Regions from separate parts of the Paenibacillus sp. TY11 genome, predicted to be linked through region 2. Evidence: riboswitches for the same ligand, from Rfam matches in the RefSeq annotation. Region 2 holds a riboswitch; each other region holds the start of a gene.
The links. Region 2 has a riboswitch for cobalamin ahead of cobJ (precorrin-3B C(17)-methyltransferase). Riboswitches for the same ligand answer to the same signal wherever they lie in the genome.
Positions count from the first base shown of each region.

Region 1: linked by a shared signal. The riboswitch ahead of AC6EJC_RS10640 (ABC transporter substrate-binding protein) and the one ahead of cobJ (precorrin-3B C(17)-methyltransferase) in region 2 are both predicted to bind cobalamin.
Region 3: linked by a shared signal. The riboswitch ahead of AC6EJC_RS01170 (ABC transporter substrate-binding protein) and the one ahead of cobJ (precorrin-3B C(17)-methyltransferase) in region 2 are both predicted to bind cobalamin.

Region 1 is NZ_JCBAIQ010000008.1:46,106-50,455, reverse strand. It holds gene AC6EJC_RS10650 (ABC transporter ATP-binding protein) at 1-828, opposite strand, end outside; gene AC6EJC_RS10645 (FecCD family ABC transporter permease) at 825-1,871, opposite strand; gene AC6EJC_RS10640 (ABC transporter substrate-binding protein) at 1,868-2,875, opposite strand; cobalamin riboswitch at 3,083-3,270, opposite strand; gene AC6EJC_RS10635 (histidine phosphatase family protein) at 3,399-4,157, opposite strand; gene cbiB (adenosylcobinamide-phosphate synthase CbiB) at 4,196-4,350, opposite strand, start outside.
Region 2 is NZ_JCBAIQ010000001.1:33-4,382, forward strand. It holds partial or broken gene cobJ (precorrin-3B C(17)-methyltransferase) at 1-911, opposite strand, end outside; cobalamin riboswitch at 1,222-1,406, opposite strand; gene AC6EJC_RS00010 (LOG family protein) at 1,464-2,018, opposite strand; gene AC6EJC_RS00015 (uroporphyrinogen-III synthase) at 2,216-3,073, opposite strand; gene AC6EJC_RS00020 (GerAB/ArcD/ProY family transporter) at 3,175-4,323, opposite strand.
Region 3 is NZ_JCBAIQ010000001.1:275,663-280,012, reverse strand. It holds gene AC6EJC_RS01175 (nucleobase:cation symporter-2 family protein) at 1-741, shown strand, start outside; cobalamin riboswitch at 1,560-1,763, shown strand; gene AC6EJC_RS01170 (ABC transporter substrate-binding protein) at 1,983-3,566, shown strand; gene nikB (nickel ABC transporter permease) at 3,582-4,350, shown strand, end outside.

The DNA of each region.
Region 1 (4,350 bases), on a different contig from region 2:
AGCTGTATCCGGAGCGCTCCTGCGCAGCAAGAGCTGCGGTACGCCGCTATCGGGATGCGGAAGCATCACTGGCTCAACACCGTATACACGTCGAATCCGATCCTCAGTTAATAACTTCGATGAAGCTCCCAATCCTTCAACCATTCCATCCTTGAGTACGAGCAAATCGTCACAAAACTGGGCCGTTAAATTAAGGTCATGCAGGACAGCAATGATCGTCACACCCGTTTCTTGGCGCCATTCTGCCAGCAGTTCCATAAATTCAAGCTGATAGCGCAAATCCAAATAGGTCGTAGGCTCGTCCAGCAGCAATAACTGTGGCTCCTGCACCATCACCTTTGCCAAAGCTACACGCTGTCGCTGTCCCCCGCTCAAGCGGTCCAATGCTCTGTCCGCCAGTGAGGTAAGACCCAATCGCTCTAGCACGCGATCCGTGATCGCCTCCACATCAACACCCTTTTCCCTGCCTAACCAGTCCTGATGAGGAAAACGTCCCATTTCTACGACTTCCCTGACGGTGTATCCCACGGGAGGAAGCCCTTCCTGTTGGAGTACGGCTACAAGTCGGGAAAGCTCTTTTCTGCTGTAGCTACCGACTCTTTTGCCATAGATATGAACGTTGCCCGAAGTTGGCTGATCTACACCGGAAAGCAAATGCAGCAAGGTCGATTTTCCACTCCCGTTCGGACCAATGATTCCCCACCAAGCTCCTTCGTCTACGCTCCAGCTTATATTCTTCAGCGCATGGAACTCTCCATAGGCACGGGTCAGGCCCACTACCTCCAATGCCCGATTACGCACCTTCTGTGATTCACTTTGTTCGGTCACAGCAGTTCCCCCCTGCGCAGCTTCTTGTTCCGGTACAGGAGATATGCGAAGAACGGTGCTCCAACAAAGGCCGTCATCACGCCCAGAGGAATTTCCGTTGGGGCTAACAACGTGCGAGCCGCCGTATCTGCCCAAGCCATAAAAATAGCTCCACCGAGCGCAGATAACGGAACAATCATCCGGTAATCAGGACCTGTCACCAGACGGATGATATGCGGTACAACGAGTCCCACAAAGCCAATCACTCCACATACCGAGACAGCGGCAGCTGTCAGTAGCGTGGATATGATCAGAACGGATAGCTTCGTCGCATCTACATGAACTCCCATGTGAGCCGCCTGACGTTCACCCAAAGCCAGAATATTCAGCACCCGTGCCCGGTTCCATAAAAACACCAGCCCTATGACCACGTAAGGTAAAAGGATTCCTGTATATGACCAACCACGCAGACTAAGACTTCCCATCGTCCAATACAATATTTCATTGACCGTCTCCTTCGACATGGCTGTCAGAAAAGAAACAACCGCTCCCAGAAAAGATTGCATCACCACACCCGACAAAATGAGACTTTGTGTCGGAATTTTCCCACCTTCCCGTGCCAGTGTCAGCACCATCCACAGCGTCAGCATTCCGGTCGTAAACGCCACTAGCGGCAGCGTCCATATGCCAACAAATGAAAATTGAAGGCCCCAATAAATCAGCACCGCCGCTCCTACCGAAGCACCTGAGGATACCCCCAGTGTATATGGATCAGCCAAAGGATTGCGCAGCACACCCTGAAATCCGGCTCCCGCCAGCGCCAGCGCTGCGCCTACCAACATTCCCAGTAACACTCGTGGCAATCTGACCTTCAAAATAATCTGCTCTGAGGATGTATTCCAATCCGGTGTAAACGTATCGCCTAACCACGGAAGGTGGTTAACCAGAATGCCCGTGATCTGGCTGACCGGAAGCTTGGCCGAGCCGATGCCAAGACAGAGTAGCAGCGTCAGCAACAGCAGGACAAGACCTGTCCCTCCAAAGCCGATCAGTTTACGATTCATTTGAAAATTTCAGGATAAACGCCCTTGGCCACTTCCTTGAGACCTTCCGTTACGCGTGGACCCGGACGACTGATCAAATTATCATCCACGGCAAACACCCGGTTGTGGCGAACAGCCGATATTTGATCCCATCCACTGCGAGCTTTAATGATTTCGCCGAGTGTTTGACCAGTTTTGTCGTCCTTGACACTTTTGCTGTACAAAATCACGTCAGGGTTCGCAGCAATAATATTTTCCTCACTAATTTGGTACCACCCCTTCTGCGTGGCACCTACATTTTCGCCGCCCGCCAACGTAATCAGCTCGTCCATAAACTCGCCTTTACCAACCGTCCAGCCTGGTGAAAACTCGACGTATACCCGCAGCTTCTGCCCTTTACCGATATTTTTAATTCCTTCTTTCACTTCCGCTACATCTGCTCTCATCTTGTCAGTCACCGCTCTCGCTTCTTTCTGATGATCGGTGATTTTCCCATACAATTCGATGTTAGCTATGACATCTTCGATCGTTTTCGGTTCCGTTTTAAAAATCATAATTCCCATATCACGCAGCTTGGTCGTAGCCTGTTCACTAAGTGAGATCCCTGCAAAAACGACTTCCGGGTTTGCAGCAATGATCGCCTCTTCGTTCGGTTTCATAATACCGCCCACTTTTGGCTTTTTCGTAGCTGCTTCCGGATAATCAGAGTAGTCGGAGACGCCGACAATTTCCTTATCCAGCCCGATAGCGAACAGCGCCTCGGTTTCTGCCGGGGAGACGGAAACGATTTTATCCGGTGCTTTTTTGAATGTAAATTCCTGTCCTGTGGCATCCTTAACCGTTAGCGGGTAAACCGTTTTGCCTGGAGGCTCTTGTGCGGTTACTGTCTGTCCCGGTTGCTGGGAAGAAGCCTGCCCCTCTTTATTTTCAGCATTCTTTCCATTAGCGCCACATGCACTCAGCACAACTGCCAAAATCAGAGCCAATAGACCTGTTGTCCAAACCTTTATTTTTTTTCCTGCCATGATTAGCACCCCTTCATAAAAAAATCGTTAAGAGCGTCACTTGAACATCATCCGATATCTTCTAACCCAGCCTTCTTTTCCTATCAAAAAACCCCCGCATCCTCATATCAGGACACAGGGGTCACGTTAGCGCAGATCGTGCGCAGGCGGCAGCTTCTTCCCGCATGGACAGTCACTGCGAACACGTCATCCTTTCCTCGAAGGATTATGGTGACAGGCGGACGGGCAGGTATCCTGACTTATGGTAAGATGCAGGTCCTAAAACTCTTTCATATGCTTGGTGGCACATAAAGCAGGACTAACGGGCATGTTTCCATTTACAGTGGCGGGACCGCGCCGGACTCACACCGACTTCCCTTTTAACAGCGCAGTGAAGGGAACCAACGGTTTCATCACACTGCGCCGACCTCGTCTGCTGGATATTTGATGTAGTGGTAGTCAAGCCGTTCTTTTACTTGATGATTATAGGTTAAAATGAGGCGGCTTACAACCCAAACAGCCTCTTTATCCGCTGGTGTCTAACCTAATGAGGAAGCATTTTCGCAATGTAATTGTGCGGTCCTGCCAACCTCAACTGAATCCTAAATGCTTCTCCCGGCTTCGGATTCAGGCTCCAAAAATCATGGCCCGGTATCAGCATGCAAGCCAATTGACGAATTACGCCACCATGCGTAACGACCAAAACAGAGGGCGGCGCAGCAGTCAAATCCATGGGTTGAACTTCCATAGCAATTCGCCACTCATACAGAGAGTCAAGAAATTCGCGCAGACGATTCACAAAATCTGCCCAAGGCTCTCCTCCAGGAGGGGTGATCCGTTGCGGCTCATCAATCCAAGCGCGATACAACTCCACATCCTTAAGCATGTCATACGTTTTTCCATCCCACTCGCCAAAATGAAGCTCTCGCAGACGTGGTTCCATAATAGGAGGCATAGCAGATAGGGAACGTCCAGACGTCAACTCTGATTTTGGCAAAATGATCTGCAAGGTCTGGCGACATCGCATCAAGTCGCTGCAATAGATTCGAGCAAAGGACTGCCCCTGCAATTTTTCCTGCAAAGGCTTTAATTCCTGCTCTGCTCCTGATAGCAAACCCAAGTCGGAGTGTCCCAGATATCGACGTTCTCTGTTCCATAAGGTTGTGCCATGACGTACTAACACAAGCTCCATGTCCCACTGCAGATCTTCTTTAGCATCATACGGCACCTTATCCTCCTGTGAGTTCGGACTTTGTGCGTATTCTACTGTCCTTTTTGCTGCTATATCTTGTTTCAAGATCATGTCACTTCCTGCTCGATCATTATTCAGTGTGTCACTCCTCACCGCACCCATCCCAAGGCAAAACAACCTGCGGCTCCTAACAAACACAATCCTACAAACATACTGGACACGGCGAACATCAGCTGGATCGTATGCCGTATATCTTTCGACTCTAGCGGTCGTATCCAATCGCCCATGTATGCACGAAAGGAGC
Region 2 (4,350 bases):
GCGCCGCTCGCGGAAGGCCCGCCGGGCATTGCCAGAGCTGCGCCTGCCTGCGGTGTATCCAGCGCGCGATCCTCTTGCGCGCTCAGCGACCACGGCTCCGCTTCCGTGCGGAGACGCTGATGCGGCTTGAGCGCCTGCTCGGTCGCATTCAGCGTGTATTTGCGCTGATATCCGCGCGGCGTCACGATTAAGCCGTCATACACCGTCGTCGAGGAATTACCGATGATTACGGTCGTCAGCATCCCGATGTCGTGGTTCAGCATATCTTCCAGCGTCGTTACGATAACTTGCTGACGTTCACGATAAGCACTCTTCACCAGCCCGACTGGAGTTTGTGGATCGCGGTAACGCAGCAAAATGGATTGAGTTTCAACAATCTGGCGTGTACGCCGACCACTGCGCGGGTTGTATAATGCAATCACAAAATCAGCCGAAGCCGCAGCTTCTACACGCTTCACAATCGTTTCCCACGGGGTCAGATGATCACTCAGACTGATCGTGCAAGCATCATGCATAACCGGCGCCCCCAACAACGAAGCACAGGACTGGATAGCCGAGATCCCCGGCACGACTTCGACCTCAACCCCGTCCTCGCGACGCCACCCTTTTTGCATCAGCACTTCATACACCAGCCCTGCCATGCCATAGACACCCGCATCCCCACTGGAAATGACGGCTACCTTCTTGCCCATCTCTGCTTGACGAACCGCCTCCTGCGCACGGCTCACTTCCTCTGTCATCCCTGTGCGTACAATCTCCTGTCCGTTCAACAACGGACGGATCAAATCAACGTAGGTATTGTAGCCGATAATGACCTCACTTTCGGCCAGCGCATCCAGCGCCCGTTTTGTGATATGTTCCATATCTCCTGGTCCAAATCCAATCACCAGCAATTTTCCTAATGGGCTCATCGTGCTCCTCCTATTCATCCTTTTCAGGGCAGCTATTCCTATCTATCTCAATGATTTGTGGACATCCTGTAACTCAAAAAACCCCATCCTGCCCGGATGGGGTTCCTATGTACGCATCTCTCATCAGACGAACAAACAGCGTAAGAAGACAGTTCGTCTCCCTCCAAACTGCCGCTGCTTTCCATCTGTTTTGTTTACGCTTCAAACGCTGCTGCACGTTCATATCCACGCAAACCTGTAACCAACATGGAAAAAGCAACGTGTGCCTGATTTCCTGATTTCGTACACCCATCCTCTCCGCGAAGGTTAACGGTGCATACAGATCAAGGTAGGTCTCCTGGCTTGGCATCAACAGATTCTTTCGTCTTCCCCGTTTTCACGAGTGACCATTTAAAAGAATCCTCTTCCTTACAGTGGCGGGACCGCTCGGGACTTGCACCCGATTCCCTGTTACCCTTTGCTCAACCGCAAAGGCACCTTGTCTGTCCGCTATTTGATTATGGGTCTTATCATAACCTTGCCTCAATCAGTTGTGCAAGCACGAAAAACGCTTTATTTCAAGTTCTCTGCTTTATTTTTTAACATATGTAGCAATTCATCCGGGTCCGCAGAGATACTCAGTAGCGCTGGATGCTCAGACCCCGCAAACCCCTCTTGCACGCTATGACGTACCATTTCTACTAACGGGTCAAAATATCCATTCACATTCAGTAGCCCAATGGGCTTGCGATGAATGCCGATTTGTGCCCAGCACAATACCTCGAACAGCTCCTCAAAGGTTCCCAATCCACCCGGAAGGGCAATAAACGCATCAGCCATCTCGCTCATTGCCGCTTTACGTTCATGCATGCTCGCTACCTCAATAAATTCGGTAACTCCCCGATGAATGATCTCTGCATCAAATAACAAGGTGGGCATAATGCCGGTGACCTGACCGTCACCCGCCAGCATTCCATCCGCAACCTCACCCATCAGCCCCCTGCTAGAGCCACCATAGATCAGACGGAAATGATGTCGAGCCATGGCTTCCCCCAGCTTACCTGCCGCCTCAAGATATACCGATGAATGTCCAGGTCTGGACCCGGCAAATACACAAATCGAATTCATAACGTCTCAGCTCCTGTCCTAGTATCATGCATCGAAACTTATTCATTATATTAGATAAATATTTTCGCTATAACAAAAAACTTTGTCGATGCATGTCCAACAAAAAAAGATAAAGACCTCGTAGGCCCTTATCTTTATTTTACTCTGTATCAGAAAATATAAGTTCTTTTTAGCACACTGCATTTATAATTTCTATCTCATTTCAATGACCGCTTCACTATCTCCAGACCAAAGCCATGCACCGAATCGCTATGTTCAAAATATCTTCCCAGTTCCACCATCATCGCGCCCATGCGCTCTTCTACCGGAAACACGATCCGTTCAATCCCTTCCTCCAATATGGACTGCGCAGTCACCTTGCCTACCGATACAGCAATCACATCCTCACGAAAAGCTTCCAGTAAATCCTCGATTCGATTTTGCTCTCTGGCATATTGAGCCAAAAAGCGGATTTGCGGACCGCTCGTGAACGTAACGGCATCCACCTTACGATTTACGATATCTTGCAGCAACGCTTGCAAATTCTCTTCCTCGGGCGGTATATGCTTATAAGGAAGCACCTGCCGGGTAATTGCGCCTTGCTCGTCCAGCCACTTCACCAGCCGTGGGGCCGGATCACCGTGTAGCTGCAATAGCACTTCCTTGCCCTTCAGATCATATGGGGCAAAGGCCCGCGTCAACCCGGTCAAACTTCCGTCCTCATCCCGTACAGCTGGTGTGAAGCCACGCTTTTTGAGTCCATTGACCGTCTTGTAGCCCCGCGCTGCAATGTTCGAGGATTGGAGCAGCTCTATAATCTGCTCTGCCACCCCCATATCCTCAGCCATATCGAACAGTGCGTCCAGGCCCATGCCTGTCGTAAAAATGTTCCAGTCTGGCGGCTGCTTCACCCACGATACAACGGCGTTGCGCAGCTCGATATCATCCAGAAAAACCGTCCCCTGGGCCGGACGCTGCACTGGCTCGCCCCCCATTTTTGCAACCAACAGTGCCATTTCGTCTGCTTTACGGGGACCAGCAAGGGCGATCCTCTTGCCTGCCATGCGCTGTGCCATCCTGTTCCCTCCCTTGTAGAAGTCGTAATCCTTTCTATCAAGTATACAATTAGAGGGCTAAAAGACAAATAAAAATTACTTTTTTGATGGATATAGTAATCTTATAAATCTGCCTGTCTTTCTCCGCCCCCCAACTGGTCTTTCTGTCTGTTATCCTGCTTTTCGCCGGATGGCTTATCACCGCCGCCTTCTTCTTTACGTTTGGGTCGGAGTAGCAGCCATAACACAAATGGCATGAAGACAAAGAACATGACCATAACCACGGTCCACTCCCGGATGAATTCATATATTTGTACAATGTTAGAGAACAGCATAAAGGAACAGACGTAACCCAACAAACCAACTGGCCAAACAATCAAATTCCCCCAGGCTGGAGCAAACATACGCTTAACAGTCAAACTGATGACGTACAGATCAAACCCCATTTTCGTAAGCAGAGTCGGCACGGTAAGAGCGCCCACAAATAAATCGAACCGATCCAGAAAATCGGTCACTTGCAACTGACGCGCCAGTTCATACGAAGGATAAAACAGTCGTGACAAAATGGGGACACCGATAACCAGCTCTGCCAGTAACACAATCAGAACCAAAAAAACGGTTCCAGTCAGATGCCCAAGCCACGCGCTCCGTGGACTATAATTTTTTCCCAAAATCACAAAGGGCAACATCATAATGTCTGCCATATAACCAAGCATGCGCCAGCTCCCTTTGACCACTCCACCTACATCTGGATGCAAGAACGGTCTCAGTACCGCAAAATCCATATTACGCCCGAAAATAAGCGGCATGGTCAAGAGCGTCAGGATCATCAGCGGAACAAAAACTTCCGTCATATTCACGATAGTGCTAATTCCACCTTTAGCCATAAACACTAAAGTTAACAATATAATCAGAGAAATCACGACAATTGGGGTCAACGGCAACAGCGTAACCTGTACCAAATCCGTAATAATTCTCAAATCCCTTGCAAATATAATCAGGAAAATTATAAGGTACACCGAGAGCAGCATGCGTCCCAGTACGGGATAAGAGCTTACTATGGCCTGAAGCATATCCTGATCTGGAAAACGTCTCCTAATTCTAAGCGCCACATAGATCGGCAGGCACAGCACAATGGCGGCAACCATACAAGTCCAATAAGCATGCTGGTTTGCGTAATCTGCTGCCTGGGCGGGAGCATGTACAAGGGTAATACTGGCCTGCAGCAATACACCAAGCAACACGATTTGTCTGGTTGTGAACTGTTTCATAAAGGTACATCTCCTTTTGGCCCACAG
Region 3 (4,350 bases), 280 kb from region 2:
TTTGCAGGTACGGTGGTTGCTTATGCGATGGGAATGGTGCATTTTGCTCCAGTGGCAGATGCGTCATGGGTGAGTATTGCGCAGCCGTTTTACTTTGGTAAGCCTGAGTTTAGCATTATGGCAGTATGTACGATGATTATCGTGAATATTGTCAGCATGGTTGAGTCTACGGGCGTTTATCTGGCAGTAGGCAAGGCGATTGATCAGAAGGTGGAGCAGAAGCAGATCGTCAATGGTTTGCGTTCCGAAGGACTTGCGATTATGCTTGGGGGTATTTTTAATGCGTTTCCTTACACTGCCTTCTCGCAAAATGTCGGTCTGATCTCACTCACACGCGTCAAATCGCGTAACGTTATTTTTGCTGCGGGTGGTATCATGGTTGTTCTTGGTTTGCTGCCTAAGCTGGCTGCCTTAACGACAGTGATTCCTAACGCCGTGCTGGGTGGGGCAATGATCGTCATGTTCGGCTCGGTCGCTGCATCAGGCATGTCCATTTTGTCAGAAGTGGATCTACGGAAGGAAAGCAATCTGCTGATCGCAGCATGCAGCATTGCCGTGGGCCTAGGCTCTGCTGTTCTGCCACAAATGTTCGACCAGCTGCCGAGCTTTGCCAAAATGCTGCTGCAAAATGGCATCGTTTCAGGTTCGCTTACAGCGATTGTCTTGAACATCGTTTTGACGAGAAAACAAGGCGAATCGGTCAAAAGCGTGACGGTTCAGGAGGTTCCGCAGAAGGTTTGATGATTAGGAATAGGTAAAGAGAGCCGGAGAGCGGTTGTATGCCTCTTTTCCGGCTTTTTGACATGGAGTTATCCAGAACTGGTTATTTATTAAGCAGCATGAAGTTATTGATAAAACGCTGTTTTCAAAAGGAATACATCCTTTCTGAGATGAGAAATTTATTAGTATCCGACTGCGCATTGGCGCTAAAGTTAACTCTTAGTTGGTTTATGTACTAGAAGAATTTGCCAGAGTCGTAAGCGAGGCCATGGTATAATCTACCTTATGGATTTTGAATAGTGGTGGATGTTTTCGGACCACGGTGCAGCTTCCCGAAAGGGGGTGAAGCCGATGGTCAACCTTGTGTCGTGCTACGATGTGTTGCGTTGGATGGTTACGTTACTAAGCCTGGTGTTTAGTATTCGTAAACTTTATCGCTGGCTGCGTCGGAAATTTCGGGACAAACGAAAACCCACCGCGTAATTAGGTTAGGCGCCTAACGGTGGGTTTAGCTAAGTATTTAGCGCGCCGTGGTGATCCACAGCCTTTCAAGTCCTAAGAGTCTTTGCCGTTGGCGCGGCGAAGGCTCCTTTTAGTATACGGACACGATGGTATCTCTATACCTAATTTTAACACTTCAATTACGTGCACGCAACGTAAAGACATAATCTCCAATTGCGTGCATGCAATTGAAGGTTATGTCTTGTTTCTTACCCTATCGTTCAAATTTAAATTATTTCGCAGCATTTGTTGACAAGCCAGTAGCAACAAAATAAGATCGTAATCAAAAGGAATAAAGGAAGAAAACAGGTGTGAGCCGGACTACTCTATATACGGGGTTTTGTTGAGACTATGTAGATGGTTATTAAGCGTGTTCACTTAAAAGGGAAGTTCGGTAGATTCCGACACGGACCCGCCACTGTATACAGACATCAGCAGGGTACTGCTGGAGCTTTCAGAACGGCCACTGGAACTGTGAAGAACCGGGAAGGCCTGAAAGATACGCCTGGAGTCAGGAGACCTGCCTGTTTTAACATCACTGTCAGACCCACGGGATGCTGGGGAGGTGGTTAGGCGTGCTGCATACAGAATGTCTGAAACCGATCCGATCCCTTCTATGTTTTTTTGAGTTGGCTTCGAGGTGAGTTTTGGCATTTTATAATGAAAGCATTTCTGACTGCTGATCAAGTGGTCCGGAATGCTTTTTTCGCGTTTCGCATTAGGTTTATATGATTTTACAAGTTAGAGGGGGATTCATTGGAATGATAAGCAATCGTAATAGGCGTTCATGGTTCATATGTACAGGAGTGATGCTGCTGATGGCGGTTATGGCTCTTTCGGGATGTGCCACAACCAATAAGACGGCGGAGAGCTCCGGCAAGGGCGAAAACACGCCCGCACAACAGACAGCAGCAGATAAAAAGCTGGTGATGGCGTATACGTGGAAACCGTCGGGCGTTGACCCGCACGGAGACAATAGCTGGGATGTCATGCGATCTGGTGCAGGTGAGACACTAGTCCGTTTGAATGAAAAGCTGGAGCCTGTGGCTTGGCTGGCGAAGGAGTGGAAGCAGGACAGTCCTACGGTTTGGACGTTCAGCTTGCAGGATAAGGTCACTTTTCATGATGGAAAGAGTATGGATGCAGCAAGCGTAAAAGCGTCTTTGCTGCGCTCTATCGAGGAAAGCCACCTGGCGAAGGATTTACTGAATGTGAAGTCCATTGATGTAAGCGGCCCGCTGGCGCTGAAAATCACGACAAACCAGCCGAATGCGGCGCTGGTGTCCAATCTGGCTGATCCGTCGACGATTGTGCTGGATGTGGCAGCTATGCAAGATGAGCAGAGCTATCCTGCGATGACAGGTGCTTTTAAAATCAAAGCATTCAACAAGGATCAATCCTTGGTCGTAGAGCGTTACGACGGATATTGGGGCGAGAAGGCGCGGCTGGCTGAAGCGACGATGAAGTTCATTACGGATGGTAATTCACGCCTGATGGCGCTGCAATCCGGCGAGGTCGATGTAGCGACGGATATTCCGGTAGATAACGCGGAGGTACTGAAAAGGGACGACAAGCTACAAGTGCTATCGGCTCCTTCCTTGCGCACCCATATGATCGTGTACAACATGGAATCGCCTGTATTCAAGGATGCAGCCAACCGTAAGGTGGTGAACAGCCTGATTCCACGCACATCCATTGTGAGCGCCGTCATGAGGGGCTTCGGCACGGAAGCAAGCAGCCCATTCCCAAGCATTCTTCCCTTCGGTAAAGTTGAGCGTAAAGCGTTGGACGGAACGGTGGAGCAGTTGTTGACGAAGGATGGCTGGCAGAAGGACGCCCAAGGCACATGGACCAAGCAAGGCAAGCCGTTCGAGGTTACGCTGCTGACTTTCCCTCAGCGCCCGGAGCTCTCCGTGATGGCTGAGGTCATTCAGAGTCAATTGCTGAAAGAGGGAATCCAAGTCAAGATTCGCAGGGTGGAAAATATCGACGAGGCGTTGACCAAAAACGATTGGGATTTTGCTATGTACAGCATGCTGACGGCTCATACAGGGGAGCCGCAATATTTTATGGACATGTTTTATTCCTCGAAAAGCGAAGCCAATGTAAGCCGTTATGTATCCAAACCACTGGAGAACATTCTTAACAGCTTGAAGCTGGCGAAGAATACAGCGCAGCGTAATGCGGCGACGCTGCAAGCGCTGGATATCATTAATACGGATTTGCCGCAGTCGTTCATTGTGCATCCTGACAATGTGTTTGGTGTGAAAAAAGGGGTGAAGGGCTTTACGCCGCATCCAATCGAGTATTACTACATTACGGCGCAATCCGATATTGCGGAATAACGAGCTGCGTAGCCTATGATTCGTTTTGTACTGGAACGTGTGGCGCAGCTGGTCATCATTGTATTCGTTGTATCCACGCTGACTTTTGTACTGATGAGGCTGGCCCCTGGTGACCCTGCTACCATCCTGCTCACCGCGCATAATGTCCCTGCTTCTGAGGAGGCGTTGACCGCGCTACGGAAGGAACTGGGCTTGAACGAGTCGCTTCATATTCAATATGTGAACTGGCTGCGGGATGTATTCACGGGACATTGGGGCACCTCGTATGTATCCAAGGAGTCGGTGCTAACCGAACTGTGGAGCAGACTGCCTGCTACTGTGGAGCTAGCTTCGGCGGGCTTTACTGTCATGACGGTGCTCACTCTGGGGATGGGGCTGGCTGCCTCGGTGAAATCCAGCGGCCCACTGGATCGTCTGGGCAGGCTTTTCGCCCTGCTGGGATCGTCGATCCCCTCGTTTTGGCTTGGTTTCCTGTTGATCTATTTATTCTCCGTTCACTTGGGCTGGCTCCCATCCATGGGAAGGGAGGACTGGACACATCTAGTGCTTCCAGCGCTGACCCTTGGTGCAGGTTTGGGAGCTGTGCAAGCTCGTGTACTGCGCGCTCAAATGCTGGAGCTGGGTGACCGGAATTTTGTGAAAGCAGCGAAGGCGCGAGGCTTTTCCCGTATGCATATTCTGTTTTTTGAGATATTTAAGCATGCTGTTCTGCCTATTATTACGGTGTTAGGAACGAATCTGTCATTTATGCTGGCAGGTAATGTCATCGTGGAGACCATTTTTT